One region of the Brevibacillus parabrevis genome, then DNA from elsewhere that is predicted to be linked to it. Evidence: riboswitches for the same ligand, from Rfam matches in the RefSeq annotation. Region 1 holds a riboswitch; the other holds the start of a gene.
What was found. Region 1 has a riboswitch for S-adenosylmethionine ahead of IRJ17_RS15185 (homoserine dehydrogenase). Riboswitches for the same ligand answer to the same signal wherever they lie in the genome.

Region 1 (15,861 bases):
GGTGGCGGTAAAGGCTTTGGCGGCGGAGCAGGTCAAGGTGGCGGCAAAGGCATCGGCGGCGGAGCAGGTCAAGGTGGCGGTAAAGGCTTTGGCGGCGGAGCAGGTCAAGGCGGCGGCAAAGGCTTTGGCGGCGGAGCAGGTCAAGGTGGCGGGAAAGGCATCGGCGGCGGAGCAGGCCAAGGTGGCGGCAAAGGCATCGGTGGTGGAGCAGGCCAAGGTGGCGGAGCAGGCCAAGGTGGCGGTGAAGGCATCGGTGGCGGAGCAGGCCAAGGCGGTGGAGCAGGCCAAGGTGGCGGAGCAGGCCAAGGCGGCGGAACAGGCCAAGGTGGCGGCAAAGGCATCGGTGGTGGAACAGGCCAAGGTGGCGGCAAAGGCATCGGTGGTGGAACAGGCCAAGGCGGCGGAACTGGTGAAGAAGGCGGCAAAGGAACTGGCAACGGCGGCGGAACCGGAGAAGGCGGCGGCAAAGGAACTGGCAACGGCGGCGGAACCGGAGAAGGCGGCGGCAAAGGAAACGGCAACGGCGGCGGAACCGGAGAAGGCGGCGGCAAAGGAAACGGCAACGGCGGCGGAACCGGAGAAGGCGGCGGCAAAGGAACTGGTAACGGCGGCGGAACCGGAGAAGGCGGCGGCAAAGGAAACGGCAGCGGCGGTGGAACTGGCAACGGCGGCGGTACAGGCAACGGTTCCGGCAATGGCAATGGATCTGGCAAAGACAATGGTCAAAATGCCGAGGACAACGAAGGAAACGGCAAAGACTAAAAAACCGTTACCTGGCAAAAACGCTTCGTTTCTCCCAAAGAGACGAAGCGTTTTCGTTTAGACAGGCGAAGCAACGGTTTGCAACGTCATTTTGTCCTTCGTCCGCCAATGTTCGCAATCCCGACTTTCCATATTCTGCTTGCAGGACGTTTGCATTATAATAAAGACGTCCGCGCTCCTTTTTCGGATGGGGTGGAAGACTTTTTCCCTAGCATGGAAGTCATGCAAAACAAAAGCTGACATACATAACGACACAGGATATTGATGGCAGAGGATGAATCACATGGCGAAAATAGAGATCATAAAAAGCATGCTGAGCAATGATCGGGGAAATGCCCATGCATGGTTTCTTTTGGGAATGGAGCATGCGGAACTGGGGGATCGCACGGAAGCATTGCAAGCTTTTACGCAAGCTCTCTCACTCGGAGATGGGGAAATAAAAGATAAAGTTGCAGTGGAATTGAACAAGCTGCAAAGGGAAATGCCGTTTTCCAAAAGCAAAAAAGGAAGCGCTTCTTGGGAGGCTTCTCTTTTTGGCTGGAGGCCCTCGCGACGAATCCAGGTGATAGAGGGGGGCAAAGGAAAAGCAGTTGAGCATGGTTGCGCGTTGCCCGACTTTACGACCGGCTATCATTCGGTTGGCGGGTTGCAAGCTGAAAAAGAAGTGATCGTAAACACATTCGCTGCCCTGACACAGCAAGGCGTGGTACATGAAAGGGGAGAGCGAGGAGGGATTTTGCTTTACGGCCCATCCGGTTGTGGCAAATCATTGCTCGCTAAAGCGACGGCAGAGGAGTGCCGCGTTCCGTTTTTTCCGATAGCGCAATCGGCAGGAAGCGACGTTATGTCCTATCTCGCTGAGTCTTCCTTTTCTGCTGTCGCGGAGGCAGACAGCTATCAAAATAAGCCGCTGCTTGTCTTTTGGGACGAGCTGGACGGGCGACAAGGGCCACAGTTCGCCTATCATAAGCAGGTGGATACGGAATTTGCATGGCTTGCGAAACTGGGCGAGTGGCAGCAGGCTGAGCGAGGGCTGTTCCTTATGGGAGCGACTACCGTTCCCTGGGAGCTGGACATCGCATGGTTGCGGGAAATCGGCTTTGCGCAAATGCTGTTTGTCAGTCCGCCGGATCGGGCAGCGCGGGCAGAAATTTTCCGGTTGAAGCTGAGAGGCAGGCCCGCCGAGCCGATTGATTACGCGCAACTGGCAGGCTGGACGGAATTTTATTCAGGAGCGGATATTGAGTACGTAGTTGAGCTTGCTACCGAGCAAGTCTTGCACGATTTTTTGACCAAAGGGGTGGAAAGGCCCATTCAGATGAGCGATTTGCGCGAATCGATCGCAGCCACTCGGCCGACGACGATCGAGTGGCTGCGGACGGTCAAAGAACATTTGCAAGAAATCAACCGAGACGGACATTATGCGGCTGTCGCACAATATTTGGACATGCATCGGCGCATTTGACTGGCAGGACCGGACTCACTTGAAAAACGTGAGGGGGTCCTGCCGTTTTTCTTGAAATAGAAAGAATATTGACGCAACGACTGTCTTTCTATAATCTGAGGGTAATCGAGCTGATTCAGCAAGGAATGGGAGGAATCGACATGAAGCTGTATGATATATCTCGACCACTCACAAAAGCTACGCCGACGTGGCCGGGGGACACAGCTTTTCAGTACACCGTGAACTGGCCCAAATCAGAAAGCGGCTCCGTCAATGTCGGGAAGCTCGTGATGAGCATTCACACGGGAACGCATGTGGACGCGCCGTTTCATTTTGATGATCACGGGAAAACGACGCTGGAATTGCCGCTTGATCTGTACGTAGGAGCAGCCAGAGTAGTCGATGTGTCGGGGCGTGCAAGCATCGGAGCGGATGATCTGGCGGGAATCGACTTGTCAGGGGTAACCCGATTGTTGCTCAAAACCATGTCGTGGTCCGAACCCGAGACGTTTCCTGCTGAGATTTGCTACCTTCGTCCTGATCTGCCGCCGTTTCTGGCAGAAAAAGGAATCAGGCTGCTTGGCCTGGACGTGCCTTCCGTCGATCCGCTAGAGAGCAAGGAGCTGCCTGCCCACCACGGGCTGCACCAGCATGGCATTTATATTTTGGAAGGGTTGCTGCTAGATGCCATCGAGCCTGGCGACTATGAATTGATCGCACTGCCGCTCGCCTTGGCTGGTGCTGATGGAAGTCCTGTGCGGGCTGTCCTGCGCCGATAGGCTGTAGCGATGAAAAACCGCTCATACCTTAAAGCGGCATGAACGGTTTTCTTCCTAACTTTATTTCAACTTACGCTCTACGTGATTTGCAAGAGGGGGGAAGTTTTCTCAATGACGTCCCAATTCATGCCGCGCGCTTTCAGTCTGGCGAGAAACGGGATCGGATCGATCAGCTCTGGAGGTATGCAGCCTGTCATCGAAAGCAGTCCCTCTGCCATCATGTCAACGGCAACGACAGGCGGGATGCCGGTTTGCCAGATCGTTGCCTGAAATTCGGTTTTTTGGAAAACCTCGTCATGATTGGCGATCGTGTAGACGTAAACTTCTTTTCGCTTGTTATCTTTTCTGCCCTTGACGAGCGCGCCGACGCTGGAGTAGCCGTGGATTTTGCCTGCCAGGTCTACTGGTTTGGGCATCGTCGTTACGACCACGTCGCGCGGGGCAACGCGCACTCCTTTTACTTCAATCTCTTCATCGCTGTCCAGCCCAAGATAGCGCAACACTTTCAAGGTGTTGACGAAATCGGGGTGCAGGGCGTATTTGAAGTCGACGTATTTGCAGCCTTTTGCCCGTCCAATCGTCTCGCCGAGCGTAGTGGCTTCTTCATGCTCCACGTTGTAGCAGTCCAGCCAGCCGATCGGCTCCGGAAATTCAAATTCTTCTTTGTTGGCAAAAGGTGTCGGGAAATACTGTTCGCCTTTTGCCGCCGTCCAGAAGTTGGGCTTTGCCAGACATTCCTGTATGGCCGTCTGCGGGCTGAAATAGGAGCAGAAGCCGTCGTAATCCACTACCGAATTATCTCCATCCCGGATGAGAATGGCGTCCACTTCATCGAGCGAATCGACAGCGTATCGTGCGGCGATGTTCGAAAAACCGGGGTCGCACCCGAGTCCCATGATTCCCAAAATACCTGCTTTCCGAAAACGGTCGTTCCAGGACAGTTGCTGTTGCAGCCATTGCGGGCCGCAAGACGCCGTATCAATATAATGAGTTCGTGTGTGAAGGCAAGCCTGCATCACCGCCAGGTTGTTTTCTGGCAAGCCGATGTGCAGCAAAAGGTCGATGTCGCCCAAAATGGATTGGACGCTGGACACGTCGCGGGCATCCACACATTTTACCTGGATTTCCACATTCGTCTCCCGGCGCAGCTCCTGGGCCAGTTCTTCTGCTGGGCCGATGGCTATATCGGCCAGGACAAGCTTGGTGACAAAACGGGATTTGATCAACTCGCACGCGCTTACTTGTCCGACTCCACCTACTCCTAAGATTGCGACTCGCATAGAGTCCTCCTCCCTGGTGACAAATCTGCTATCTTCGCATTCGAAACAGCCATTTTTGCAAAAATAACGAAATGGACGATGAACGGCGGACTCCCGCCAGGGCATCATCGATCGGCTCGCGGGGACGCAAGGAAAGCACCATGAGAAACCTCCTTTTTCGTTTTGATTGTTCACCAAACGATTGAAAAAGCAAGGTGAATAGTACATGTATATGAAGCATTCCTCACGTCCCATGCGCGACAGTGAATATCGAAGCGCAATTCTTTTTCGGGGATGGGACTTGTCTTTCCAGCAAACAGCTACGCCTCGGTTTTTCCTCTCTGCGGGTTGCGAAAAGTGTTGACCGCAAGCGGTTGTATCCACTTTCATGAAAAAGTCGAGGTGCACTCGTCAAGCAGAGTTGTCTTGATAATAAAGCGAATTTCTCTAATAATAACGGTGTAAACCAACGAAGCATTCCGCATCGTGAGTGTACGGAAGGATGGAAACACAAATGGAACCGATGAGCTTTGTTCTTTTTGGCGCGACAGGAGACTTGGCAAAACGCAAAATTTATCCGGCCTTGTTTAATTTATACGTAGATGACAAACTTCCCGGTAGCTTTTCTATTGTCGGTGTGGGCAGGCGAGCTTGGTCTGATCAGGAGTTTGTTCGCAGTGTGGAGCAGTCTATCCGGGAGTTTTCCCGACGAGATGCGATTGATCAGGCACAGCTTGAACGATTTTTGGCAGCCTTTTCTTATGCAGCTGTCGATGTGACGAAAGCAGAAGCTTACACGCCACTGCTGGAACGGGTCAAGCAGCGAGAGGACGAATGCAAGCTTCCGCAAAATCGGATGTTTTATTTGTCGGTTGCCCCTGAGTATTTCGAGGTGATTGCTGCCAATATCCAGACGAGCGGACTCGGCTCTGTTGCCGGCTGGAAGCGCCTGATCATCGAAAAGCCGTTCGGACGCGATCTGCAATCGGCGGAAGACTTGAATGAGAAGCTGGCCAAAGCGTTTTCCGAAGAAGAAATTTACCGGATCGACCATTATTTGGGCAAAGCGATGGTGCAAAATTTGGAGGCGTTGGAGTTTGCCAATCCCGTTTTCGCCGCTCTCTGGAACAATCGTCACATTGCAAACGTACAGATCACAGCGAGCGAAACGGTCGGGGTAGAAGAGCGGGCTGGTTTTTACGAACAGGCTGGGGCGCTGCGTGACATGTTGCAAAATCATATGCTGCAAATGCTGATGATGGTTGCCATGCACATCCCCAAGCGGATTACGGCGCAAGACATTCGCGCGCAGAAACGTAAAGTAATGGAAGCAGTGCGGCCTCTGGCGCTTGAAGAAGTGGCGAAAAACATCGTGCGGGGGCAGTATCGCGCAGGAAGCATGGGGGAAGTTCCGGTGGCAGGCTACCGGGAAGAGCCGGGAGTATCGCCGACCTCGATGACGGAGACGTATATCGCAGCCAGAGTCTGGATTGACGACCCGTTTTGGAGCGGAGTGCCCTTTTACATTCGCACAGGGAAACGGATGAAGGAAAAGTCGACGCGAATCGTCATTGAGTTCAAAAACCCGCTGGAGCAGCTGTATCGGGAGCAACAGGAAAAGACAGCGCCGAATTTGTTGATCATTCATGTGAATCCACAGGAAGGAATCGCTTTGCAGCTGAATAGTAAGAATCCGGCCAATAGCGGAAAGATTGAGCCTGTGACCGTTGATTTCAGTTCCGGGCAGAAGGACGTCCCAGAGGCTTATGAACGCCTCTTGTTCGATGCGCTGCGTGGAGACTCGACCTATTTTGCCCATTGGAATGAAGTGCGCCTGTCGTGGAAATGGGTAGAGCCAATCTTGACGGCTTTTGAGCGCAATCTCGTACCGCTTGTCTCGTATGAAGCGGGAACATACGGGCCGGATGCAGCGAAACAATTGCTGCAAGCGGAAGGATTTTCCTGGTGGTTGGATGAAGTAGAAGAGAGGGAGCCGGAGCCGATGCATCGGTAATGGCTGACTGTACACCTCGGCTTATGCGAGTGTCTTGCTCATTTCGGGTTGAGACTGGCTCAAGCCAGGGGTGAGTCAAGTGAAAAAGAAGGGGGAAGCGATTCATGCGTTTTGGCGTAATCGGCACCAACTGGATTACAGATGAGTTCATCCAGGCAGGTTTGACCGTCGAAGGCTTTTCTCTTCAGGCGGTCTATTCGCGGACGAGCGAACGCGCCCAGGAATTTGCTGAAAAATACCAAGCCCCTTTTGTATACACGGATATAAAAGAGATGGCATCGAGCGGAACCATCGATGCTATCTACATCGCAAGCCCCAATTGCTTTCATGCGGAACAGGCGATCCTGTGCATGGACATGGGGCTGCATGTGTTGTGCGAAAAGCCGTTTGCTTCTAACGCGGCAGAAGTCGAAGCCATGCTTGCGGCAGCGAAAAGAAATGATGTGCTGCTCATGGAAGCCGTCAAATCGACCCTCGTGCCCAATTTTTCTACAGTCCGGGATCATTTGCCCAAGCTCGGCACCATTCGCCGATATATCGCAAGCAACTGCCAGTATTCCTCGCGCTACGATGCCTACCGACAGGGCCAGGTTATGCGAGCTTTTGATCCTGCCTATTCCAACGGAGCGTTGCTGGACATCGGGATTTACTGTCTCTATCCTGCGATTGTGCTGTTTGGCAAGCCAGAACAGGTCAAGGCGGAAGGCGTTCTACTGCAATCAGGGGTAGATGGCGAGGGCAGCATGCTGTTGAAGTACGAAAATATGGATGCCGTCATCAGCTTTTCCAAGATCACGACTTCGTACCAGCCTGCGGAGATCCAGGGGGAGGACGCGACGATGGTGATCGATAAAATCAACCATCTCACGCGTATCGAGATTCGCTACCGCGACGGGAGGATCGAGGATGTGACCAGGCCCCAGACGCCCAAAACGATGCACTACGAGATCAGAGAGTTCATTCGCTTGGCTGAGGCAGGCTTGAGAGAGTCAGAGACAAATTCACATACAGCTTCCCGCTGGGCCATGGAGGTCATGGACGAAGCGCGAAGACAAATCGGTGTTGTGTACCCTGCTGATTTGCCGCGTTGAAGGAAGGGAACAGCTAAATCATAAAAAAGCAGGAAAACAAGGGGGGCGAAAACGCGATGAGAATGTTCGATGTGACGGCACCAATCTTTGAAGGCATGACGGTGTACAAGAACAAGCCGGAAAAGCAACCGAAAATACAGACGGTTACGAATGGGTACGTAACCGAGTCCAGAATCGATATGGATGTGCACTCTGGCACCCACGTAGATGCGCCGCTGCACATGGTGAACGATGGAGAGACATTTGAGAGCATCTCGCTGGAAAAACTGGTCGGGAACTGCCGGGTGCTTGACTTGACGCACGTTGAAGACCAGATTGGCCGGGCTGAGCTGGAAAAGTTTGATATCGCCCCGGGAGAGTTTCTCCTGTTTCAAACGAAAAATTCGCAAGACGACGCCTTTTCGTTTGAATTTGTTTATTTGGCGCACGATGGCGCTGCTTATTTGGCTGAAAAAGGCGTACGGGGAATTGGCACGGATGCTTTGGGGATTGAACGGAGCCAAGAGGGGCATCCGACGCATAAAACGCTGTTTGCCGCAGGTATCGTCGTGATCGAAGGGCTGCGTCTGCGCGATGTGCCACCGGGCCTCTACTTTATGGTGGCTGCTCCGCTGAAGCTTGTAGGAACAGATGCAGCTCCTGCGCGGGTGCTGCTGTTTGAAGGCTGGCAAGAAGGATAAATAGAGAGAAGCCGAGGAGGACATGAGCATGCTGATTCGCCCAAACCGGGAGGAGTACCAAGATTATTTTGCTACCTACGTCAGTCAAGTGCCAGAAGGTGATCTGCTGACGATTCTCGAACAACAGGCAGCACAGACAGGGGAGATGTTCGCCGGATTGACAGGGGAACAAATCGATTATCGCTACGCTCCGGGCAAATGGACGGTAAAAGAAGTGCTGGGCCATATCATCGATACCGAGCGAATCATGAGCTATCGCTTGCTGAGAATCGCCAGAGGGGATCAGACTGAGCTGGCGGGGTTCGATGAAAATACGTATGTAGCAGAAGGCTTCTATCAGGAGCGCAGTCTGACGGATTTGCTCGCAGAATACAACGCTGTGCGACAGTCGACGCTGGCCCAACTGCGGGGGATCGCTGCCGAGGCGTGGACGAGAACGGGCACAGCAAATGGCAATAAGCTGTCGGCACGCACATTGGCCTATATTATCGCCGGACACGAGGCGCACCACTGTAGAATTTTGCGGGAACGGTATTCGCTGTAAGCCGGGAGAAGCCCGCTGTTTCGCTTTCTGTGTGTCGCTTTTCGTTACTCGCTTTTCGTTACTCGCTTTTCGTTACTCGCTTTTCGTTACTCGCTTTTCGTTACTCGCTTTTCGTTACTCGCTTTTCGTTACTCGCTTTTCGTTACTCGCTTCCGTTACTCGTTTTGCGTTACTCGTTTTGCGTTGCTTGTTTTCTGCTGCTTGTTTTCCGTCGCTCATTTTCTGTTTCTCGTTTTTTGTTACTCGCTTTTCGTTTCTCGTTTTTCGCTTTCCAGCTGTCGCTGCGTGTTCCTCGCTATCTTTTCGCTGCCGCTCGCAACTTGCCCTCCCTATCTCGGCAATGGTAGGGTACAATAACAGTAGTGATTTTTCCAATTTCATATGTGGGAACAGGTTCCTTGAGGTATATCGCCGCAAGGATAATAGGGAAGCTCGGTGCAAATCCGACACGGTCCCGCCACTGTAAGAGGGGAGTTTTGCGCATACAGGCCACTTGTCCAGACTTGGATGGGGAAGGCAGCGCCAGACGATGATCCCAAAGTCAGGAGACCTGCCTGTTTCGACGACACTGATGGACCTACGGGAGATAGGGAGGTGTTAGAGGACTCGCCATGACAGCAGGGGGACGAATACGTTTCTCTTTGCTTGCGCATTTTCTAACGATCGTATCGGTCGTCGGAAAATGCTTTTTTTGTTTGGGGGATTGGTGTGGTCTGTCGAAGGGGGCAACTTGTCTCGGAATTGATGCGATTAATCGAGGCGCTGGAGTAGCTTCGCGATAGAAGCGGCTAAAATCGAAAGAGCTGAGCTGAAGCTGCCTCTCGCTTGCAGCGGTTCGTCGAATGGACCAGGGCGTCTCGCGGTTGATCTACCTGTCAAAGAGGCTACGATGACTCGCGATTAAATTCAACTTGACTAGATCTTGTACGAATGTGAGGGATCGCAAGCTTGCGAACCGGAGCCTTTTTAAGGATATCGTTGCCAGATTGTCGCCGTGAAAAAGGAGGGAGTGGCGTGGTTCAGCTTTTCATATGTCCATGGTGCGGCTATGTTGAAGAAAAAGAGGTGCCGGAGGAAAGCGAAGCAGGAATCGTTACGTGCGCTTGCTGCAACACGGCGGAGGTGGAAAGTGTGTTTGCGCGTGGAAACGGCTGCTTTGCTGAGGGAGTTGCCGTCCGTTCTTCCTGCTTGCGAGTCTTGTCAGCAAACAAAAAGAATTGTGTTGACGAATGCATTGGAATTTCTTAGAATAGGCTCAATAGCAAATCATAGTTCTTATCCAGAGAGGTGGAGGGTCTGGCCCGATGAAGCCCGGCAACCGTTGCTTTTGCGACAAGGTGCCAATTCCTGCGGGACGTTTCGTCTCGATAGATAAGAAGCGGGTGCCTCGTAGCAGTCAAGACGAACCTTCTTCTTAGCGGAGAAGGTTTTTTATGTATGAAAAAGTGGGAACGAGGCAAACATTTGCCCAATTTCAAAGACAAGAGAGAACTGACATCTAGCAAAGAACAAAAATTCATAGTTTTCTTTATCTAGAGAGGTGGAGGGACTGGCCCGATGAAGCCCGGCAACCGTTACGCAGTTTGTGACAAGGTGCCAATTCCTGCAGGACGAAAATCGTTCTGGGAGATAAGGAGAAGGACCTTGATGCCAAACCTTCTTCTTAGCAAGAAGGTTTTTCTTATTTTTCCAAAACATGACATGAGGTGGTAATAATGAGCGCAGGTGTAATCAAAGTAGGATTGCTGGGATTGGGAACAGTAGGGGGCGGCGTCATCAAAACGATTCGCTCGCAACAGGAGAAGCTGGCGCAGCGGTTGGGCAAACGGATCGAGATTGTCAAAGCATTGGTTCGCGATTCGGAAAAAGAACGGGCGGTTCAGGTTGATCCTGCGCTTTTGACTACCGATTTTGAGGATGTGCTAAAAAGCGATGTGGACATTGTCGTGGAGGTAATGGGCGGTGTCGAGCCTACGTATGATTACGTGCGTGCCCTGATTGAAAAAGGCTGCCATGTGGTAACGGCGAACAAAGAGCTGCTCGCCAAACGCGGCCCTGAGCTTGTCGATCTGGCTAACCAGCATCAGGTGCATCTGGCTTATGAAGCGAGCGTGGCTGGCGGGATTCCGATTTTGAGCGTGCTGCGGCAGTTTTTGCGCACAAATGACATCCAAGGAGTTCGCGGTATTCTCAACGGGACGACGAACTTCATCTTGACGAAAATGGAGGCGGAACAGCTCTCTTATCAGGAAGTGCTGAAGCAGGCGCAGGAGCTGGGCTATGCGGAAGCTGATCCGCGTTCGGATGTGGAAGGTTTCGATGCCATGTACAAATTGTACATTCTTGCGCAGCTTGTGTACGGGGAGTCGTTGCCGCTTGCGGATGTCGTGCGTAAAGGAATCGCCGATTTGTCTGCCGGACACATCCGGATCGCAAGTGAGCTGGGTTACCGGATCAAGCTGATTGCCCAGGCACAAAAAGCCGAGCAAGGCATCCGCCTCTCGGTTCAGCCGACTGTGCTGCCCATTGCCCATCCGTTGGCGCAAATCCAGGATGCGTTCAATGCGGTGCAGCTCTCCGGGAACATCGTGGGCGACCTGTTGTTTACGGGCCGGGGTGCAGGCGAACTGCCGACCGCAAGCGCTGTCGTTGAAGATTTGGCTTACTTGTTGACCCAGCCATTTACGCCGCATCCTGTTTGGACAGAAAAAAATGCCGCGGCTCAGTTGGAGCAAGGGCAAGACGAACGGGTGCTGTGTTATTTGGAAGGCTCGTGTATCGCCGCCACACCTGATCGCGTGCTGCATTTCTTGCGGGAGGCTGGCGTGAACGTGACGAAATTGAAGGTGCAATTCGACTTGGGCGGTGTGCTGCGCGCGGGCTTGATCGTTACAGGTATTCGCGCAGAGCATGAGCAAGTGCTGAAAAGTGACTTCGGACTTTCCGTGCGCTGCTTCCCGCTGATCGAATCGGCATAGCTCGCAGTCTGTCTAGATCAGCGCTGATCCTTTCTACTTGCTTTTTTTATCCGAGAGCTGTTGATCGGTATCTGAAGGCCCGTTTTTCTGATTGCCGGGGAAGACGACTTTTTCCCATTTGGTCATGAAATAACTGCAGAGTATAATAAGGCCGATCGCCGATACGGTGATAATCAATCCGGTCATATGTGCCGCCTCCTTTTCGCTGGAAAAAGTGGTTCTACTATGGTCTACGAAAGCAATATGGAAAAGTTTCGCCAAAAAAGGCAACGGGCACGCCTCATTTATCATGAGCGTGCCTGTACGTGACCATCGGCTTCAATCTGAACGTTTTCCGACAGTGATTCGATTCGTTGCAGAAGCGCTGCCCCATCCGTGTCATTCATCGGTACCGCTCGTCCCAGCTCGGCATGGAACGGGAGCATCGTCAGTTCACAGGAAGCGTCTTTTGTGCAGCTTGCTTGCAGTACCATCGTCTGCCACGTTTTTGGCTCCGTCGAGCGGGTGAAAATGAAATTGCCCAAACTGTAGGCAATCCACTTGCCGTTGTAGCGTTCAAAGCCTTGCAGGACGTGAGGATGACCACCGACGATCAAGTCTGCTCCTGCGTCAATGTAAGCTTTGGCCAATTCTTTTTGGTGATCGACGGGAAAGTCTTCCCGTTCCTTGCCCCAATGGGCGATCACGACGACGAGATCAGCGTGTGCCTTTGCTTGTTGAATCGCTTGGACGGCTTTGGCGGAATCATAGGAGCCAGCCAGTCCAGGCTGTTTCTCCGTGGCGAACCAGCTGACTTCGGGAATGACCCGGCTGAATCCGAGCAAGGCGAGCTTGATGCCGTTTCGCTCCACCACGACGGGAGTGAAGGCTTCCACAGAGTCTTTGCCGCCGCCGAGGTAAGCGATCCCGTTTTTGGCAAGCGCGTCAAACGTGTCGAGCAATCCGGCCACGCCCTGATCCATCGAATGGTTGTTTGCCAGGTTGACCGCATCGATCCCTGCTGCTTTCATCGCAGGCGCAGCCAAAGGAGAGGACTTGTAAACGTATTGTTTGTTGTCGGCAGGCGTGCCTTTTGTGGTAAGTGGCGTCTCCAGATTGGCTATGGTAAAGTCATCCTGCAAAAACAGGGAACGGACGTGCGTGAACGGGTAGTCGTAGCCTTTTTCGAGCAACGTTTTTTCCACATTTCCGGACATCATCACATCTCCGACGAAGGTCAGCCGGACAGTCGGCTCGTGGGCAACAGCCGGAGGTGGTGCGGAATCGTGTTCAGGGGAGGCGGAATGGCTTCCCAGCTTGTCGAAAGCGAAGTAAATCCCTGAGCAAAGGATGACGAGCAGACTGAACAAGAGCGTTTGCTTCGCCATCCTTTGCCACTTCTTTTGTCGTTGTTTTCGCCGGATGTGCTTTAGGCTTTGCTGCGTCTGATTCATTATGCTCCTTTCAACGGTAACGAAAAATGGGTGAATTTGTTATTATAGAGCTAATACGAAAAGGGGCGAAAAAAGATGCAGCTTTCCTTCGATCATCTGGTTCATTTCGTGCACCGTCCCCCTGGAGAGGCTGCCCGGCTTTTTCAGGAAGCAGGCTTTCACGCTGTCGCGGGCGGACGTCATACCCATTGGGGAACATGGAACAGTCTCAGCTACTTGGGACTATCTTATGTGGAGTTTTTGGCGGTGGAGGAGGCAGCTGTCGCCAAGCAATCCGACAATCCGCTCATCCGGCAACTGGTCTGGGAGGCGAATCGCGGTGAGGGACTTGGGCAAATTGCCCTGCGCACTCGGCAAATGGACGCGTGGGTAGAGCGATTTCAGTCACTTGGTCTCAAAGTGACAGGGCCGGTAGCGGGCAGCCGCACGCGAGACGACGGGAAGATTTTGCAGTGGCGCATGCTGTTTGCCGAAGACCCGCACAGTGCGAGACAAATGCCGTTTCTGATTGAATGGAGCGAGACAGACGAGGAGCGCAAAGCCGATTTGACACAGCGCGGCATCATCGCTCCGCATCCAAATGGCGCGACGGAGCTGCAAGCGGTTGGTTATGCTGTTTCCGATCTGGAAGCGGCAGCAGCGGATTGGACGCGGTGGTTCGGCTTGCCGAGCCAAGCAGTGTTCGACGATGAGCAAATGGGCGCTCGTTGCCTGACGCTTGCTTTACCTGGCGGAAATATCGTGCTGTGTGAACCGCAGCAGGATGGATCGGCCAAGCGGATGCTGCAATCGCGCGGAGAGCGTCCTTTTTTTGCAAGAGTAGGCGCGGCAAAAGCGCTTCACGAATCGCACTCCATTTGTGGCGGGACGTACCTGATTTGAATTTGCTAGAAAGTAACGAGGGGCAAAGCAAGAAAATGGCGCAAAGGAGGCGAGCTTGTGACATCACCCAAGCATTCTTTGTCCGCTGCGGCGATTATCGTCAATGATCGCAACGAAGTGCTGCTGATCAAAGGACCGAGACGGGGCTGGGAAATGCCCGGCGGAAAGGTGGAGCAAGGGGAGTCCATCCGCGAAGCAGCGATCAGGGAAACGAAGGAAGAATGCGGCTTGGACATTGAAGTGACGAAATTTTGCGGCGTGTTTCAAAATGTCAGCAAGTCGATCTGCAACGCCCTGTTTCTCGCCAGACCGATCGGCGGAAAACTAATCACAACGCCTGAGTGTCTGGAGTCGGGCTTCTTTCCGGTCGAGGAAGCTCTGCAAAAGGTGACCTGGAGCAATTTCAGACAGCGCATCTCTTTATGTTTGCAGGAGGAAAAGCATCCGTTTTACGTGGAGTTTTAGGGCAAACGGGCAAGTATGAGACGTAGTGAAAAGAGCAGTCGAAATCAATCAGCAGGCAAAAAGCTGTCCGAACAGGGACGGCTTTTTTGTTTTGAGAAAAAAGTGAGTGTGTTTGCTCATTCACGGCGGGCCTTAGAGCTTTTTGCAACTGATTAGCCACATCGTTGAGTTTTTCCAAACGCACTTGACTGAATAACTGAATCATAGAAAAAAGAGCAACCCGTTCCCTTTGCGAAAAAAGGAATCAGGTTGCTCTTTCTTTTCTGCGACATCAACATCGCCGGCGATCAATGCGTTCCGAACGTCTTTTTCGTCAATTGGCGGTACATGTACAGCATGGCAATGCGCCACGGAACCAGCATGCCGAACGCCAGCAGGAAGAACAAGCCGCCTGTCTGGATCGGGGTGAAGCTGTCGTTGATCACCAGCTTGATAATCAGCCGGATGATCAGGAGTCCTGCCAAAATAAAGAAGAACGCACGGGAACGTTTGAGGTAAACGTCTTGACCGATGATCTCAAAGCGCGAAGTCATAATCAAGGGAATGGAGAAAATCAATCCGGTTACAAAAGCCGCCAGATCGTACATCGGTGGCAGCGCCGCTTCCGGAAAGAAAAACATGGCAAAGCCAGTAGCCATGAAGAACGGCGGCAGGATGATGCTTTTTGCAGACACAGGCTTTTTTTGCCGGCGCATGCGCAAAAAGATGACCGCGGTTGCCATCACCAGCGGCACCAAAATGCCAAAGGATGAAGAAGTGAGTATCTGCATGGAAAAAACGCCTCCATAGACTTTCAACAAATTTTCAATGTTGTCTTGTCTAGTTTACACCAAATTGAGACGTATGGGGAAGCCGCAGACAGCGAAGCGGCATTTTTGCTAAGCCGCCGCTTCGTCGCTGGCCCGGACATCGAGCTTGTGTTTTTTGCTGTAGAGGAGCGTCAAGAGGCCGGACAAGAGCGTCAGCGAGCCGATAAACAGCAGGTAGCCGGTGATGCCGAGCAGGTCGAGACCGACCCCGGTAATCCCCAGCGCGAGCAGAAAACAGCCGCGGTCGAGCATGCTTTTGAAGGAAAAAAACCGTCCTTGCTGGTGGGCTGGCAAGCGCTTCTGAAAGATCGTCGCAATGACAGGAAAAAAGAAGGCGACGACCAAGCCAAACACGGAAAAGGAAGACAGCACCATCGCTTTGTTGTCTGCCATGGACATTCCGAATTGGGAAAGCGCGAAGAAAAACAGCATGAGCGTAGAGGCAGCGACCAGATTTTTGCCGCCGATCCACCGTTTGGCGAGCAGTCCGCCGATCAAAATGCTCGTGCCCTCGACCGCGTAAATCCAGCCCATGAGCTGCGGCTCGTTTTGCATCTCGCTTAGGTTGAGGATCATCAGATTGAGTCCGCCCAAAAACAACGTAATCAAACCGTTGTTGATCAATCCGACAAACAAGGCAGGGTCTTTGCGGGCAATCATCAGCACTTCGCGGAACTCCACTTTTTCCTTCATATTCCGCGAGGTAACGGGCGGAATCCGC
Region 2 (15,861 bases), 2.8 Mb from region 1:
AGCAGCAAATGCGGCGAGACAAACGTGGAGACGCGCAAATGGATGCGGGCCAGCTCGGAATAGGCGAATGTATACGTTTGTGCCTTGTGAAATTGCAAAAATTTCTCATGTACTTTCAGCCGGGGATGCACCTGCGACAAAAACCCGACCGGATCTGTGGCAATCTGCTCCTGGCCTTCATGAACGGCGCGCACCAGCCACGGCTCAATGCGCCTTTCTTCTGCGCGAAAAAACGGCAGATAGGCGTAGCAAAATTCCAGAAAGCTGCGCTTGGCGGACAATGGATGCCGCAGCAAGTCCCGATGCTCCGGTTTAAGCTGTTCGAATGCGTCATCCGTGTAGCCTTGCAGCCACTTTTGCATTTGCCGGGGATGATAGACAGGCCCCATCATCAATTGGACAAACTGTGCCGCGTCCAGCGCCTGCACCCGCTCCAGACTGGCCTCTACGGAATGCTCATAGCCTTCTTCCCACGGTACAAGAAAGTCCATGGCGTCAAGAAACTGGTTGGACATGCTGCTGAACTGATGCAGTTGCTTGACGAGCGATGCCGGAAGCGCCTGGAGTGTTTCCTGTGCCCAGCCCAACCGGGACGTGTGGTGATCGGGTCTTGCCAGGACGTGCAAGCTGAGAAAAAACTCAAAGCCGGGCACGTAGGCAATCGACAGGTGTTTGCGCAGCCAGAGCGGCAAATCTTGCATGGTTCCCCCTCCTTTTCGTTTGATTAACTGTTTGGTGAATCCAATTTGGAAGCGGGCAAAAGTGAGGAAATTATGGAGGAGAGAGGGGAGGATGTCAAGAGAAAAAAAGAAGCAACCACGAACGCCGATGGCGGGTGGTTGCTCTTTGGTTTGGTCACTGGTTTTGCGCCTGACTCTGATTCGGGTTCTGGCTCTGGCTGTCATTTTCCGCGTGGGCAGCCAGCGCCTGGACAGCTTGCTGCATGTCCGCAAGCTCCTCAGGCGACAGCGAATGCTCCTGATAGCGATACTGTTCGTAGAAACTGGTGATTTTGGCGGCCAGCTCCAGCGCTGGTGCCGTCATAACCGGATGATACTGCAATCGCTTGAAAAATTCCTGCGTTGTCTCATATGGCTGGACGGTGGCCCCGCGCTTCGCCATTGCTTGCAAAAACTGATAGTAGGCGTAACGAGTGGGATCGTCTTCCGGGCCAATCGGCTTTTTAAACCATTGGGAGACATCCCATGCTGCCGCGTCACCGTCAACAGTCGGCGGAAGCGCAGACAAATTTGCCGCGTAATCCGTATTGTCTGCGGGTGCCGCTGTGTGTTCGGCGCGACGGCGGCGCTTCCACATGTACCAACCCAAAAGAATGAGCGATGCGAGAATGACGAGCGCAATCAAATACGGCTCCAACACGGAAAACAGTGGTTCACCTTGCTGAACCGGGTCCAGTGGGAGATTTTCGCTTTGACCTTGACCATCCAGGGCATTATGGACACGCTGGTCTTTGTTCAGCACTTGCGACAAGCCGCCGATCCAATCCGCAAGCTTGAGCAGGACTGGTTCGATGAGCATGTAAAGCCCTGCGCCAAGCGGCCCTTTTACCCACGACCAGACAAATCCCACAAGGCCGAGCACGACAGAGGCAGCCGCTATATAGCCAACGGTCAACACCAGCCGCGTCCCGACAACCTGCGCAGCCAGTTTAGCGCCCAAAGAGCCGGGCAGACGGACAGGCAGAGACTCTTCCCGCAGCAGGAAAACGGCGAGAGAAATCAACACGTAGCTGCCCGTAACCAGGGCCAGCATGCCGAAGTACGGAGCAGGCGTAAACGTTTCCGGATGAACCATCGTTCCGTACAAGGCGGCCACGACGAGTTGAATCAGGCAGACCATAAATGCCAGCACGAAACGGCGTTGCATACTGCTATGCCCAAGGCCATTGGCTACTGCCGTTTGCACGCGCCAATAAAAAATGCCTGTCAAAGCGAGCGCAATCAGCCAGGAGCCGTACAAGTAATAGCTGAGTACGCCAACCCCCAGTACGACTGGATAGAGCAGCAGATGGAGAAGAGAGTGCCGACCACCGTGATGGTACAGCCAGCTTCCGGCGAGCAACAGCAGGGAGGCGGCCAGGCAAAAGAAGAGCAGCTGACCAAAACTTGCCGTAATCCAGCCCAACAGCATCAGTGCCCCACCGATCAGCAGCGCCTCCAGCCAGAAAATGAGCGTCCAGCGGCTTAGAAGAGAAAAGGTCACCGCGCCATCACACTCCTTTTCCTGGCTTGTGCCAGCTCTTGCCGTGCGAATACAACCTGTTCCTGCGAGACATCCAGCACGGCGATTTTGTGACCGCGGCGAAGCAACTGTTCCATGGTGGCGACAGGCAGTTCATCGGGACGCGCGGTTACGAGAATCACCGCTTCTTTTGCCGGGCTTTCTTCCAGTCGGCGGAGCAGGGAGGGCAGAGGCGTCGTCACGTAATGGTTCAATTGCGCCAGTTGGGTCATGACGTGCAAATGATGGGATTTACCGCTGCCAGCAGGCAGGTGAAAATGCTCGCGTCCACGCTGCTTGACGGTCAGGAACAGCTCGAAGCCGATGGACTTTTTGCGGCAAAGCATGGACAAGGCGGCAAGGCAAGAAATGATGCGTTCATTGGCTTCATCGTTATGCCGTTGCGCAAGCGGTTCATAGGACGGCAAAATGTGGCCGATGATCCGCCAGTTCGGATGGGCAGTATGTTCGAAAAGCCTTGTTTCAAGCGTGCCTGTCTTCGCAGTCGCTTTCCAATGAATATGCTTGAACCGATCGCCTGGCATGTAAGGTCGTGTCCCGCGCAAAAAAGTGACATCCTCTTGCTGACGCTGGCGCGAAAGCTTGCTGCCGTCTGGCTGCGTCTCTTCCAGGACGAGCGGAGGAAGCGGCAGCGGCAACGGGTAAACCAGCATGGAGAAAGACAACGGCATCGGCAGGAAAGTTACTTCGTCTGCGAATAGCGGCATCGTCTCTGACTGAATTTCCGTCAGCCAGACCGTACCGCGCTTGTGCGGGGTCAGCGTCAACGTTCTGGCTGCGCTCTGGCGGATGGGCAAATCAAAGCGCAGTCGCACGATGGTGCGCTGATTGCTTGTTTTGACTTCGTTTCCACCGTCCACCGTGACATGCTCAGGCAAGGAAAAGCGCAGCCACGTAGCTGGCAGGGGAAGCCAGGAGCGGTTGTGCAGGCGAATGGTGATGTTCACGGGTGTGCCAGGCATGACGCGGGTCTGGTCGCTCGTCCACTCCAGCTTGACCCATTTGACTATCGATTTTGCCCACCACTCTTGGGCAGCAGGCATGAAAAAGAAAAATCCGCCAAGCAGCCAGAGAAACCAGCTGCCCGAAAAAAGTCCGAAAAGCAGGAGGAGAAAGCCGATCACATGAAAGGTTTGCTTCGTATCCATCAGGCTTACACGCTTTCCTCAACAGGTGCCGGCACGCTGGACATGATTTGCATAACCACTTCCTGCTCCGTCACATGCAGCTCGGCTTCCATGGACAGACGGATTCGATGGGCAGCGAGGCTCGGGAACACGGCTTTGACATCGTCCGGCAAAACGTAAGTGCGCCCGGATACAAAAGCGTAAGCCTGTGCCGAGCGCAGCAGGGCAAGCATGGCGCGCGGGCTGATGCCGACGTCGACAGAGCGATGGCTGCGGGTAGCTTCGGTCAAATCGATGACATAGTCTTCTACCGCCTGGCTGACGTGGACAGCGGCGACTTCTTTTTGCAGGGCAGCAATCTTTTCCACCGTTATTACGGGCTGAATCGTCTCCAGAGGAGAGCTGCTGCGAAATCTGCGCAAAATCTCCTTGGCGTCTTCGCGTGTGCCGTAGCCAAGCGACAACCGGAACAGGAAGCGGTCCAGTTGAGCCTCTGGCAATGGATAAGTGCCTTCTGATTCAATCGGGTTCTGGGTGGCGATTACCAGCATGGTCGAAGGCAGTGCCAATGTAACGCCTTCAATCGTTACCTGGCGTTCTTCCATGCATTCCAGCAAGCCGGATTGAGTCCGCGGAGTCGCGCGATTGATTTCATCAGCGAGCAGCACGTCAGCGAAAACAGGCCCTTTGCGCAGTTCAAACTCGCTCGTGCGCTGATTGAAAACATGCAAACCTACTACATCGGACGGGAGCAGATCGGCAGTAAACTGAAGGCGGTTGTACGTTCCGCCGATCGCTTGGGCCAAAGTTTTGGCGAGTACAGTTTTGCCCATGCCAGGCAAGTCCTCCAGCAACACATGTCCACGCGCCAAAAGAGCTGTTACCAGCAGGCGGACCTGATCTTCTTTTCCCACGATTACTCGGTTTACGGTGGCAAGCAGGCTATCCAGAGCAGGATGAGTCATGAGATTTCTCCTTTATGTAGATAGGGTATGGGGTGATGTCATTTCCACGCATTTCATTATACATGGAATATCCTATATTTTACAAATTTTTGCAAAGCAATCCCGCCGATGGAAACGGCCACGATCAGCGCACCGATCGCGAAATAGAGCGGGCGAATGCCGACGCTGTCGCTGAGCGTTCCTCCCAGCCAGATCCCTATAGGCATTGTAGTGCGAACGATCAGCAGACGCACTGAGAATACGCGTCCCATCATCCCGGCTGGGACGTGCAGTTGATAGAGTCGCGTGCTGTGCAGTTGAAAAAAGGGGGCAGTAACACCCGCCGACAGCTCGATGGCGATTGCCAGCTCGATGAACGGAGTGAAGCCTAAAGCGACAAAGCTCAACCCGCCTGCCACCAAGGAGACGAGCATGACTAAAGAGGGCTCCAGATGATTAAACAGCTTGGGCACCAGAAAAGTTCCGATGAGGTAGCCTAACGGATAGCCTGCCAAAAACAATCCCGCATGCAGAGCCGTTCCGTGCAGCTCGCCCGCCACAAACGGCAGATTGAGCACCAGAGTCACACCGACCGCGAACTGCACAAGTGCGGAGTACAGGCTCAAATAGAAGAGAAACGGTTTTTCCCGAAAGACGGACAGCCCTGCCTTGAACATGAAAAGCCATGATTCTGCTGTTTTGGCAGGAGGGACCGAAGTCTTTTCGCACAAAAGCAGAAAAACTCCGCTGACAGCATACCCGATGGCGACCAGGCCCAGCACATGTGTGCCGCCGATGCTCGCGACGAGAATCCCGCCCAGCGGCGGGCCTGCAATCATCGCGATGCGCATGGCACTGTCCAGATAAGAGTTGGCTTGCAGCAGCGATTCTTGTTTGACAAGAGTCGGGAGCAGCGATTGGCTCGCTGGCACGTACAGCGGTTGAACAAGACCGTTGATCAGCGATGTCAGATAGAGCGGCCAAAGAGCGTCAGGCGCATAGGAAATCGCCAAAAAAGCACAGCCGAAAGCCGCACAGCGCATCCACTGGGAAAAGAGCATGACGCGCTTTTTGTCAAAGCGGTCAAGATAAGGGCCAGCCACAAGCTGCACCAGCAGCGAAGGCAAAAAGTAGAGCAGCCACATTTGTCCGACAGCGGTCTGGGAGCCGGTGATTTGGTAGAGCAACCAGCTGTTTGCCAGCGTCGAAAGCGATGCGCCAAACTCGGAGATCAGCTGACCGAGCAAAATACAGGTGTAGGAACGGTTTTTCCAGAGCGGAATCATCAAAATCCCCTTTCCAGAAACTGATCGAGCAGGAGGGAAAGCTGGGATACGGACTGGCTGCGCAGGCGAAACCGGGAGCCGGACGCTTCTACCAGACGCGCGGAACGAAGCATGGACAAATGGTGATGAACCGTCGATTTGGCCATTTGCAGGACGTCGGTCAATTCCTGCAAGCTCAGCTCTTTTTCCGCCAGCATTTTGACCATGCGGAGCCGCTGCTCGTCTCCGAGCGCCTTGAAGCTTTGCACCAGAGCCTGCGGCGGCTGGTACGGGTCGATGTGCTCGCTCATGTTTTCATCGGCGACCGGGCAGTAAAAAATTTTCGTGCCCGCGTCATCGGCCTGCACCGTCCAGGGCCGATAAATCGCTTGCGGGATTAGTAGCACACGAGTGACCGCAGGCTCAGGGGGATAGCTTGCTCCGGTTGCCCACTCCACCAGTGCTTCCGGATCGAGCTTGTCCTGCATCGCGCGCTTTTGCGACGTATCCTTTTCCAGCATACGCCGGATGCTGTCTTCTTGCGGCTTGATGTGTGTCTGATACCAGCCTTCCATCAAGGTGAGCAGATGCTGGCGCAGTTCATTTGTGTCGACAGAGGTGATATGGGCAATATACGCTGCAAAAAAGAGGTGGTCCCGGCATGCTGCTTGCAAAAGCTCGGCGTCTGCTGCGCTGCCCTGCGCGGCATTTTCGCGTGCTTGCTGTCGTTCCTGGCCCAAAAAAGGCAGGGCGTGGTAGCGCAACTCTTCTGCCGACAGCTCGCTGACAACATGCAAAAACGATTCGAGATCGGCAAAAGGCTGGTGGTGGAGCAGTTGCAGCAACGTCTTCCAAGTGTTGTGCCTTTTGGCGTAATCAACCTCAAGCTGGACGGATTGCGGAAGCGCGCTCAGCATTCTGCTCCAGTGCTCAGGCGGATGCTCCAGCGTGTGGTGAATTTGATCGTAAGTGGCGACGGCGATTCCGAGTGCGGCTTCAAAAAGCGGTGAGCAAGCGAAGTCGAGCTGGTAGGTGGTGCGTGCACTGCCGATGTTCCATATTTTCAAAGCGGATCACCTTTTCCCCATTTTTTTCATAGATCAAATTCTAAAATATCCGAACTGTTAATTCAAGTTATTTCGAATGAATAGTTCAATGATTTTCGCATCTGTTCTTTTTTTTCTGCTGATTTAGTTGAGACTATCCAGTGAAAGACACAAAAAAACGAAAAAAACCACTTCCCTGACGAGAGTGGTTTTTTCGTTTTCGCTTGAATGAAAAGGTATGGTGTTGTAGGAAAACCTATACCTTGCTCACGGCAACAGCTGCTTCCAAAGCTTGCTTCAAATCGCCGATGATGTCTTCGATCGCCTCTGTTCCGACAGACAGACGGATCAATCCGGGAGTTACTCCTGCCGTTAATTGTTCCGCTTCGTTCATTTGCTGGTGCGTCGTGCTCGCCGGATGGATAACGAGCGACTTGGAGTCGCCTACGTTTGCCAAATGAGAGAAGAGCTTTACGGATTCGATCAATGTTTTGCCTGCTTGCACGCCGCCGCGGATGCCGAAGGTGAGGATGGCGCCAGCGCCTTTTGGCAAATATTTTTGCGCGAGTGCGTAGTTGGCGTCGCCTTCAAGACCTGGGTAGCTGACCCATTCCACTGCCGGATGCTCGGCGAGGAATTTCGCTACCGCGAGTGCGTTTTGGCTGTGGCGCTCCATGCGCAGGTGGAGTGTCTCCAGACCTTGCAGGAACAGGAAAGAGTTGATAGGAGCTACGGCAGCGCCGATGTCGCGTTGCAGTTGCACGCGCGCTTTGATGATGTAGGCGAGCGGGCCGACTGCTTCTGTATAAACGACTCCGTGATAGCTTGGGTCTGGCGTCGTCAGACCAGGGAATTTGCCGTTGTTCCAGTCGAATTTGCCGGAATCTACGATAATGCCGCCAATCGCCGTGCCGTGTCCGCCGATGAATTTGGTCGTGGAGTGAACGACGATGTCAGCTCCGTGCTCGAACGGACGGGTCAGGATTGGCGAAGCGAATGTATTGTCGACAATCAGCGGCACGCCGTTTTCGTGCGCGATGTCCGCAATTGCCTGCAAGTCGGCCACGTCGATGCGAGGGTTGCCGATCGTCTCGCAAAAGAGCGCCTTGGTATTATCGTTGATGAACGCGCGGAAGTTGTCCGGATTGGACTGATCCACAAAGTGTACTTTGATGCCCAGGCGTGGCAGCGTATGGGCAAAAAGGTTGTACGTCCCGCCATACAAACTGCTAGATGCGACAATCTCGTCGCCCGCTTGCGCAATATTCAAAATCGAGAAGGTGATGGCTGCCTGACCGGAAGAGGTTGCCAGCGCACCTACGCCGCCTTCGAGCAGAGCGACGCGCTTTTCAAATGCGTCTTGGGTCGGATTCATGATGCGCGTATAAATGTTGCCGAACTCTTTCAAAGCAAACAGGTTGGCAGCATGCTCCGTGTCACGGAAGACGTAGGAAGTCGTTTGGTAGATCGGAACCGCGCGCGAGCCTGTTACCGGGTCTACCTCCTGTCCGCCGTGTACGGCGAGCGTTTCCGGTTTCCATTGTTGTTGGTCAGACATGATCATCTCTCCTTTTTATATGGGGGTAAGGAAATAAAAAAACGGAGCGTTCTCCTGAGTAGAAGAAGGCTCCGGCTATGCACGGGTGTGCGTTCATCTCTCAGAATCTATGGATTCTGCAGGAATTAGCACCGCGCAAGACTCGCTTGCTGGTTGCCGGGTTTCATAGGGCCTGTCCCTCCACCGCTCTTGATGAAAATGTAGCTTTCAGTTGTTGTCATAATTGTATGAAAAACCATACTTCGCTGTCAACATCAAATGATTAAGTTATCGGGGTGGATTTTGTGGATTTTAAAGATTTACCCGTTCATGCTGTTGCCCATAAGATCCAGAGAGCCTGTCTGGTAAGCTCTGTTTACATGGTTTGTATGAGGGTTTCCTTCATCTGAAACCAAATGAGTTGCCTTACGAGATTGTTTTCCTTTTTTGGCATACAAGAGGACCGCAGCCAGAGTGCAAACAGCCAAAATTCCAAGGACATACATCATAGAAATAACTCCCCCTCACGCTAAGCTTCATCAATTATCAGCGTTCTTTTTCATGAACTGGCAGACATGGTTTTTTACTTGTAATTTTATAATTTTATGGTCATTTTTGTAAATTCTTTGAACTTGCAAGCAACCGAGCCTTGCTGTCACAAAATTGCCCCTATATCTCGGCGCTTTCGCAGCTCCCGCCGTTAGAAAACGCCTGGGGCCTATGATATGATGGAAATGGCAGAAAACGACTAAACGATTGTACATATAGGAGGAAAAAACGCGATGAGCCATGGCGTGAAGGAAATTACACCACAAGAGCTGCTGGAAAAGCTCGCGGCAAAAGAACAGCTTCAGGTGATTGATGTACGCGAGGTGGAGGAGTGGAACGAAGGCCATATCAAAGAGGCCAAGCTGATTCCGCTCGGCTTTTTGCCGCATCGCACCGACGAGCTGGACAAAGACATTCCGGTCATCATGGTGTGCCGAAGCGGCGCACGCAGCCACCGGGCAACTGAATATTTGTGTGAGCTTGGCTTTGACGCTGCCAATATGGTTGGCGGAATGCTGGCATGGCCTGGGGAAAAAGAAGTCTAGAAAGACAGAGAAAATGTGCGCTGCTCGCCGCTGCAAGCAAAGCGGGATGGCGCATGAGATGTGCAGGGGAGGCAGGAAATCGTGAGTGAAGGAGCACAGCAACAAGGGTCAGCGTTGCAGCGCCATTGGTTTACGGTGCTGGCAGGCTTGATTATCCTTGCGATTGTAGGTGTGTTCGGCTACAAATACTTGGCAAAAGATCCGATTCCGGTGATGAAGCCGATCGCGGACTTTTCGTTGGACAACAGTGACGGAACTTCCTATACGTTCTCGCAAGGCAAAGGCAAGGTGCGCCTTGTCGAGTTCATGTTTACCAATTGCCCTGATATTTGCCCGGCAACGACGTACAACATGTCCAAGCTTCAGGATCAGTTGAAGGAGAAAAAGCTGTTCGGCGACAAGGTTGAGTTTGTCTCGATCACCTTCGACCCCGACTTTGATACGGCTGAGGTTTTGCAGCAGTATGCAGCGAAGTTCAAGGCTGATCAAAGCGGCTGGAAGTTTTTGCGCGGAGATGCCCAGGCGGTGGAAAAAGTAACGAAAGACTTCGGGATCGCGGTACTGAAGCAGCCTGATGGTTCCTTTGCCCACACCGCACGCATGTTCCTCGTCGACGGTGACGGCAACATGCGCCGTGCTTACGGCATGGCGGCGGACATGGACATGGAGCAAATGATGAAAGAAATGGAACAGCTCGCTGACTAGACTCAGACGGTTTCTTCGTACGTGATGTTCACGACTCGTTCCGTTTGGTTTTCAAATTCAATATGCACAAGAAGCGCCCACCTGCGATTGCCCTGCTGGAGCAAGAGCTTGAACGTCTCCTCTGACGTGGTGGGCGTTTTTGCTATGCGCCCGACATGCAAATAGTCTACGATTTGCGCGTGCGGATATTTTTGCATCGTTTCCTGCATCGCCAATCTGCCCCATTTGGCATATGGCGGCTGGGCATTTGCTGGGGCATACTGGAAAAAGAACAGCAGCAAACTTGCGGCCAGTGTAGCGAGAAAGCTGCGCGTGAGGAACATGTTCATGGAAGAATGCATGGCGGAGGCTCTCCTTTTTCGTGTTGGAAAACGGGCTTGCCATGTAGTCTGAAGTCTTTTTAAAGCGGTCATTCGTAGAAAATCCTTACACGTGCAAAAGGGGGCTTGCGGCCGGAGCAGTCGCTTGATGCCCAGCTTTTGCTCGAGTTGGAGATACCGCGTATCAGTTTTCTAATATTGACCGAAGATGAATGTGTGGAATTAACAAGACAGGATGAAACGAACGCCTCGCGTTGTGTTACAATAAGAATGGCATGCTTGGTTCGGGTTCCCAAAATCATGCACGATGAAGTTAGGAGGAAAGAGTTTGAGCGACGTTAAGATTTTCGCAATGGGCGGCCTCGGCGAGATCGGAAAAAATATGTATTGCGTCGAGTATGAGGATGAAATTATCATCATTGACTGCGGGGTGAAGTTCCCCGAAAATGAAATGTTCGGTATCGACCTGGTCATCCCCGATATTTCCTATTTGGTGGACAACCAGCACAAGATTAAAGCACTTTTGTTAACGCACGGACATGAGGATCACATCGGAGCGATTCCTTATATTTTCAAACAAATTAACGTGCCGATCTACGGTGGTCGTCTGACCCTGGGCTTGGTCAAGGCGAAGCTGGAAGAGCATCGCATGCAAAATGACGTGAAGATGATTCCGATCTCGGAAGATACGGAAATTCCGTTCAATCGACTGAAAGCGACTTTCTTCCGTACGAATCACAGCATCCCGGATTCGCTCGGGGTTGTGCTCCACACGCCTGAAGGCATGGTTATCCATACAGGCGACTTCAAATTTGATATGACTCCAGTCGGACAGACCACAGAGTACGGCAAAATTGCCAAACTCGGCGCGAGTGGCGACGTTTTGGCTTTGCTTTCCGATAGTACAAACAGTGAGCGCTACGGCTTCACCATGTCAGAGCGCACAGTTGGCGAGGGGATTCTCGATGTGGTGCGCAAAGCGCGCGGTCGCATCATCCTGGCTACATTCGCGTCCAACGTGCATCGTCTGCAACAAGTGGTAGATGCCGCTGAACAGTGCAACCGCAAAGTCGCGGTCATCGGCCGCAGCATGGAAAAAGTGTTCCTGATTGGACAAGAACTGGGCTACATCCAGATGCCTGAGGGTATGCTGATTGATATCAAGCACATTGACAACTACGCAGACAATCAGGTGCTGATTATTTGCACGGGAAGTCAAGGCGAGCCGATGGCGGCGCTGACCCGGATTGCTTCCGGATCGCACCGCACTGTGTCGATCTATCCGGAAGACACGGTGATCATCTCTGCTTCGCCGATTCCGGGCAACACGATCAATGTCAGCCGGACGATAGACAAGCTGTACCGGGCAGGCGCAAACGTCGTGCTCAGTCACGTGTTTGACATTCACGCGTCTGGACACGGAAGCAGCGAAGAACTGAAACTCATGCTCAACTTCATTCGTCCGAAATACTTCATTCCGATTCACGGTGAATACCGGATGCTGAAGACGCACTCCAAGCTGGCGCAGCAAGTAGGAATTGACGAGAGCAACATTTTCCTCATGGACAACGGGGAAGTGCTGAACTGCAACCGTGAAAAGGCATGGCTCAGCAAGGTGCACGCCGGAATCGTGCTGATCGACGGCAGCGGCATCGGAGACGTAGGCAACATCGTTCTGCGCGACCGCAAGCATTTGGCGGAAGATGGCCTGATGGTCGTCGTCGTCAGCCTCGATATGAAAAACTTCAAGATTCTCACGGGACCAGACATCGTCAGCCGCGGTTTTGTCTATGTGCGCGGTTCTGAGTCGCTCATTCAGGAAGCGACGCTTCTGGTTCGCCAGCGCCTCCAGGAAGCGCTCGACAAGAAGATCAAGGAATGGTCTGAGCTGAAATCCCAGATCAATGAAGTAATCAAGCCGTTTATTTATGAAAAGACCGGACGCAATCCGATGATCCTCACCATTTTGATGGAAGTGTAGAACGAAAGCACTTCTGCGTTCTCGCGAGGGCTCGATCAGGTTATAATAATACGTAAATGGAAACGTGATACAAAGGAGAGGTTGCCCCATGATGTCTTATGAAGCGTATATGAGCCAAGTGATTCAACCGATGCGCGATGAATTGACCCGCAACGGATTTCAAGAGCTGCGCACGGCAGAGGAAGTTGAACAAACATTGCCGAATGCAAAAGGTTTGACTCTCGTAGTCGTTAACTCCGTATGCGGCTGCGCAGCAGGACTCGCTCGTCCGGCAGTGGTTCATTCCTTGGGCCATTCCACCAAGCCAGACAACATCTATACTGTATTCGCAGGTCAGGATAAAGAAGCTACGGCAAAAGCCCGCGAGTATTTTGAAGGCTATGCGCCGTCGTCTCCGTCTTTTGCGATCATGAAGGACGGCAAAATCATGACGATGATCGAGCGCCATCAGATCGAGAACAACGATCTGCAAACCATCTCCAACCTGCTGACCACAGCTTACGAGACATACAAATAAACAACAATGACCATGACAAGGCGCTCGGAATCGGGCGTCTTGTTTTACATCCGAAAGGAGCAACCACCAGCATGCAGACCCGATCATTTGGACGAGATCCCCATCAAGTTTCCTTGCTCGGATTCGGTGCGCAGCGGATCGTGGACGAGCACGATTGCAGCGAAGAGCAGGCAATCGCGATTATTCGCCGCGCAGTAGAAGCGGGCGTCAACTACTTCGATACAGCTCCGAGCTACAGCGACGGGCAGTCGGAGACCCGGGTGGGCTTGGGGTTAAAAGGCTTGCGCGACCGCGTGTGGATCGCGACCAAGACGGGAGGACGCACCCGCGATTTGGCTTTGAAAGATTTGGAGGGCAGCTTGAAGCGGCTCCAGACGGACTACGTCGACGAGTGGCGCATGCACAACATCATGCAGCCGCACGATCTGGAAGCGATTTTTGCCAAAGGCGGCGCTCTGGAAGCTCTGCTGGAAGCCAAAGAGCAGGGACTGATCCGCAAAATCAGCATTAGCGGACATACCGACCCGCGCTTGCTGGCAGAAGCGATTCGCCGTTTTCCTTTTGACAGTGCGCTCGTGGCTTTGTCTGCTCTGGATCATTTCATCTACAGCTTTGTCCATGATTTCGTGCCGCAAGCAGTCGAAAAAGGCGTGGCCGTCATCGGGATGAAGGTGATGGGGCTGGGCAAGCTGGCTCCGTGGACGGAGCAGGCGCTGCGCTATACATGGAGTTTGCCTGTCGCAACAGCGATCTTGGGCGTGAGCAAAATGGACGAGCTGGAGGCGGATTTGGCCGCAGCAGAAGCTTTTGTGCCGATGACCGATATCGAACGCGTGGAGCTTTTCCAACAAATCATGCCACTCGTGCGGCCGGATGTCCTGCGCTGGAAAGCCCGCGAATGGATGTCTGGCGAATGGTATCAGCTGCCCGAATTGCCATTTTGATTGAGCCGTAAAGAGAAGGAACCTCTTCTGGATTTGATTTGCTGGAAGGGGATTCCTTTTCGCCTTTTACTATACTATTATATATAATAAGTTTATAAAAGGCGGTGATTGTTGTGTCTGCAAGCAAGCTGGTGGTCATTACAGGGGCGACCCGGGGATTGGGCAGGGCGATGGTGGAGCGGTTTCATGAAGCGGGCTGGGTCGTCGCGGGATGCGGCCGCTCGATGGCAGAAGTGTGGAACTTGAATCGCGAGTTTGGAAAAAGGCATCATTTTTCGACGATCGACGTTTCCGACGGGAAGCGGGTGGAAAGCTGGGCAGAGGAAGTGTGCAGCAAGCTTGGCGTACCGGATCTTCTCCTCAACAACGCCTCCCTGATCAATCGCAATAGCCTGCTGATGGAGCTGTCGCCAGAAGAATTTACGACAGTCATGAATGTCAATGTAAACGGCGTGTTTTACGTCTGTCGCGCTTTTTTGCCGAAAATGGTACCCAATCCGGAGGGCAGAGTGATTGTAAACATCAGCTCGTACTGGGGGCGAGTCGGGGAAGCGTATGTAGCACCGTATTGCGCATCCAAATTCGCAGTCGAAGGGCTGACTCAATCGCTGGCGCAAGAATTGCCGAAGGGGATGGCGGCAGTCGCGCTTGACCCGGGAGGAAGCGTCGGTACGTCCATGCTGCAAGCGTGTTCGCCGCAAGACATGGCGGCAGCCCCATCCGCACAAGAGTGGAGCCGTGTAGCTGTGCCGTACATCATGAGCCTTTCTGCGAAGGACAACGGCAAATCGTTGACATGCCCGCCAGTGAGGTAGCCGGGTTTACAAGGAAAGCGACAATCGAGAACGGTCTGGATAGCAAACAAGCCGCCTTTTTCCAAGCTGGAAGCAGGCGGCTTGTTTATGCGTAAACGAATCAACTGGCTTTTGTCGCCGAGATTCGTTTTTCGCGCTGGACATACGCATGGAGCAAACAGAGGAAGACGGAAGCAAGCGAAACGAGAGAGGCCAAAAGCAACGTGGGCTGCACGCCACCGTGGTCGTACATATAGCCCATCGCCAGCGGGCCGAGCAAGCGCCCCACAGCGGTAATCGCCCCGACGACTCCCAGGTAAAAGGGAGCGTTTTCCCCCGTCTTTTCCGTAATGAAAGTCGGGATAGTCGGAGAGATCAGCATTTCGCCAAAAGTGGTAATGATCATGCCGGCGATAAAAGCAAAGTAGCTGCCGTGATACATGAGCATGAAGCCGAACCCGAGAGCGTATGCCACCGCGCTTGCCACCAGCTGCGCGGACAAGTTTTGCTGCAGGATGCGCTTGATCCAGGACGTGATGGGCTGACCCGCAAAAATGATGATGCCGTTGATCGTCCACAGCCAACTGAAGGCCGACAGCGGCATGCCCTGCGCCGTAATGTAAGGGGCGACACCCGTGTTCCAGACCATGTTGGAAAAGAAAATACAGGCAGCTCCCAGTGCCATGAACAAGTAAAGCTGGTAGCGCAGAAGCAGGGCAAACGTATTTTTCGCCTCGCCTTGCCGCCGGTTTTCTTTTGCCTGGTCGCCAACCAGTTCTTGGTGCGAGATATTTTTCATAAGGCTCTTTTCGCAAATTTTGTTGCTATTGCTGTTGTGGAAACGTGTGCTCTATAATGAAAATCAGGAAGTCTATAGGATTTCCATTTACCGTGAATGCACGCTTCGCTTGGTACTATAAATATCAAGCAACTCACGGCTTTTCTAAAAGCAACAATTTCTTAGAAAAGAGCGTTTCATAAAAAGGAAGAAGAACAGCGCAAACAACAGCGTGCTCGTACTGTTGAACAAAAAGGTCAACTGAAAGGAAAAGGTAGCGATGACCCCGGCAAGCGAAGTGCCGATCGCCATGCCGAGATTGTTGCCTACGTAGACGATGTTAAACAGCTCTCGGCGCTGTTCTTTCCAGCGAAAGCCGATAAATGCCTGGATCGCCGGAAAAGAAAGGTTGAAAGTAAAGCCCAAACAGGTCATGAGCACGAGATAGACGGGCCAGCTGCTGATGAACGGAATGGACAGCTGAATCAATCCTTGAAAAAGCAGCGCTCCCACGATGAGACGCTTGGCGCCCAAGCGGTGAAACAGG

Region 2: another riboswitch for S-adenosylmethionine. It lies ahead of IRJ17_RS01840 (homocysteine synthase); the one in region 1 lies ahead of IRJ17_RS15185 (homoserine dehydrogenase).

Annotation. Positions count from the first base shown of each region.
Region 1 is NZ_CP064090.1:3,167,069-3,182,929, forward strand. Features, by position in the region: gene IRJ17_RS15145 (peptidoglycan-binding domain-containing protein) at 1-762, shown strand, start outside; gene IRJ17_RS15150 (AAA family ATPase) at 1,046-2,227, shown strand; gene kynB (arylformamidase) at 2,368-2,985, shown strand; gene IRJ17_RS15160 (saccharopine dehydrogenase family protein) at 3,063-4,265, opposite strand; gene zwf (glucose-6-phosphate dehydrogenase) at 4,759-6,258, shown strand; gene IRJ17_RS15170 (Gfo/Idh/MocA family protein) at 6,363-7,349, shown strand; gene IRJ17_RS15175 (cyclase family protein) at 7,406-8,029, shown strand; gene IRJ17_RS15180 (DinB family protein) at 8,058-8,573, shown strand; cobalamin riboswitch at 8,948-9,145, shown strand; SAM riboswitch class I at 9,846-9,951, shown strand; SAM riboswitch class I at 10,099-10,209, shown strand; gene IRJ17_RS15185 (homoserine dehydrogenase) at 10,289-11,551, shown strand; gene IRJ17_RS15190 (hypothetical protein) at 11,585-11,737, opposite strand; gene IRJ17_RS15195 (CapA family protein) at 11,839-12,984, opposite strand; gene IRJ17_RS15200 (VOC family protein) at 13,060-13,866, shown strand; gene IRJ17_RS15205 (NUDIX hydrolase) at 13,924-14,331, shown strand; gene IRJ17_RS15210 (CcdC family protein) at 14,619-15,101, opposite strand; gene IRJ17_RS15215 (MFS transporter) at 15,210-15,861, opposite strand, start outside.
Region 2 is NZ_CP064090.1:392,080-407,940, reverse strand. Features, by position in the region: gene IRJ17_RS01870 (ArsR/SmtB family transcription factor) at 1-701, opposite strand, end outside; gene IRJ17_RS01865 (DUF4129 domain-containing protein) at 856-2,223, opposite strand; gene IRJ17_RS01860 (DUF58 domain-containing protein) at 2,220-3,410, opposite strand; gene IRJ17_RS01855 (AAA family ATPase) at 3,416-4,354, opposite strand; gene IRJ17_RS01850 (MFS transporter) at 4,411-5,619, opposite strand; gene IRJ17_RS01845 (ArsR/SmtB family transcription factor) at 5,619-6,665, opposite strand; gene IRJ17_RS01840 (homocysteine synthase) at 6,901-8,202, opposite strand; SAM riboswitch class I at 8,293-8,401, opposite strand; gene IRJ17_RS01835 (rhodanese-like domain-containing protein) at 8,964-9,275, shown strand; gene IRJ17_RS01830 (SCO family protein) at 9,357-9,980, shown strand; gene IRJ17_RS01825 (YqzG/YhdC family protein) at 9,983-10,321, opposite strand; gene rnjA (ribonuclease J1) at 10,608-12,281, shown strand; gene IRJ17_RS01815 (BrxA/BrxB family bacilliredoxin) at 12,370-12,798, shown strand; gene IRJ17_RS01810 (aldo/keto reductase) at 12,870-13,742, shown strand; gene IRJ17_RS01805 (SDR family oxidoreductase) at 13,913-14,557, shown strand; gene IRJ17_RS01800 (MFS transporter) at 14,658-15,335, opposite strand; gene IRJ17_RS01795 (MFS transporter) at 15,480-15,861, opposite strand, start outside.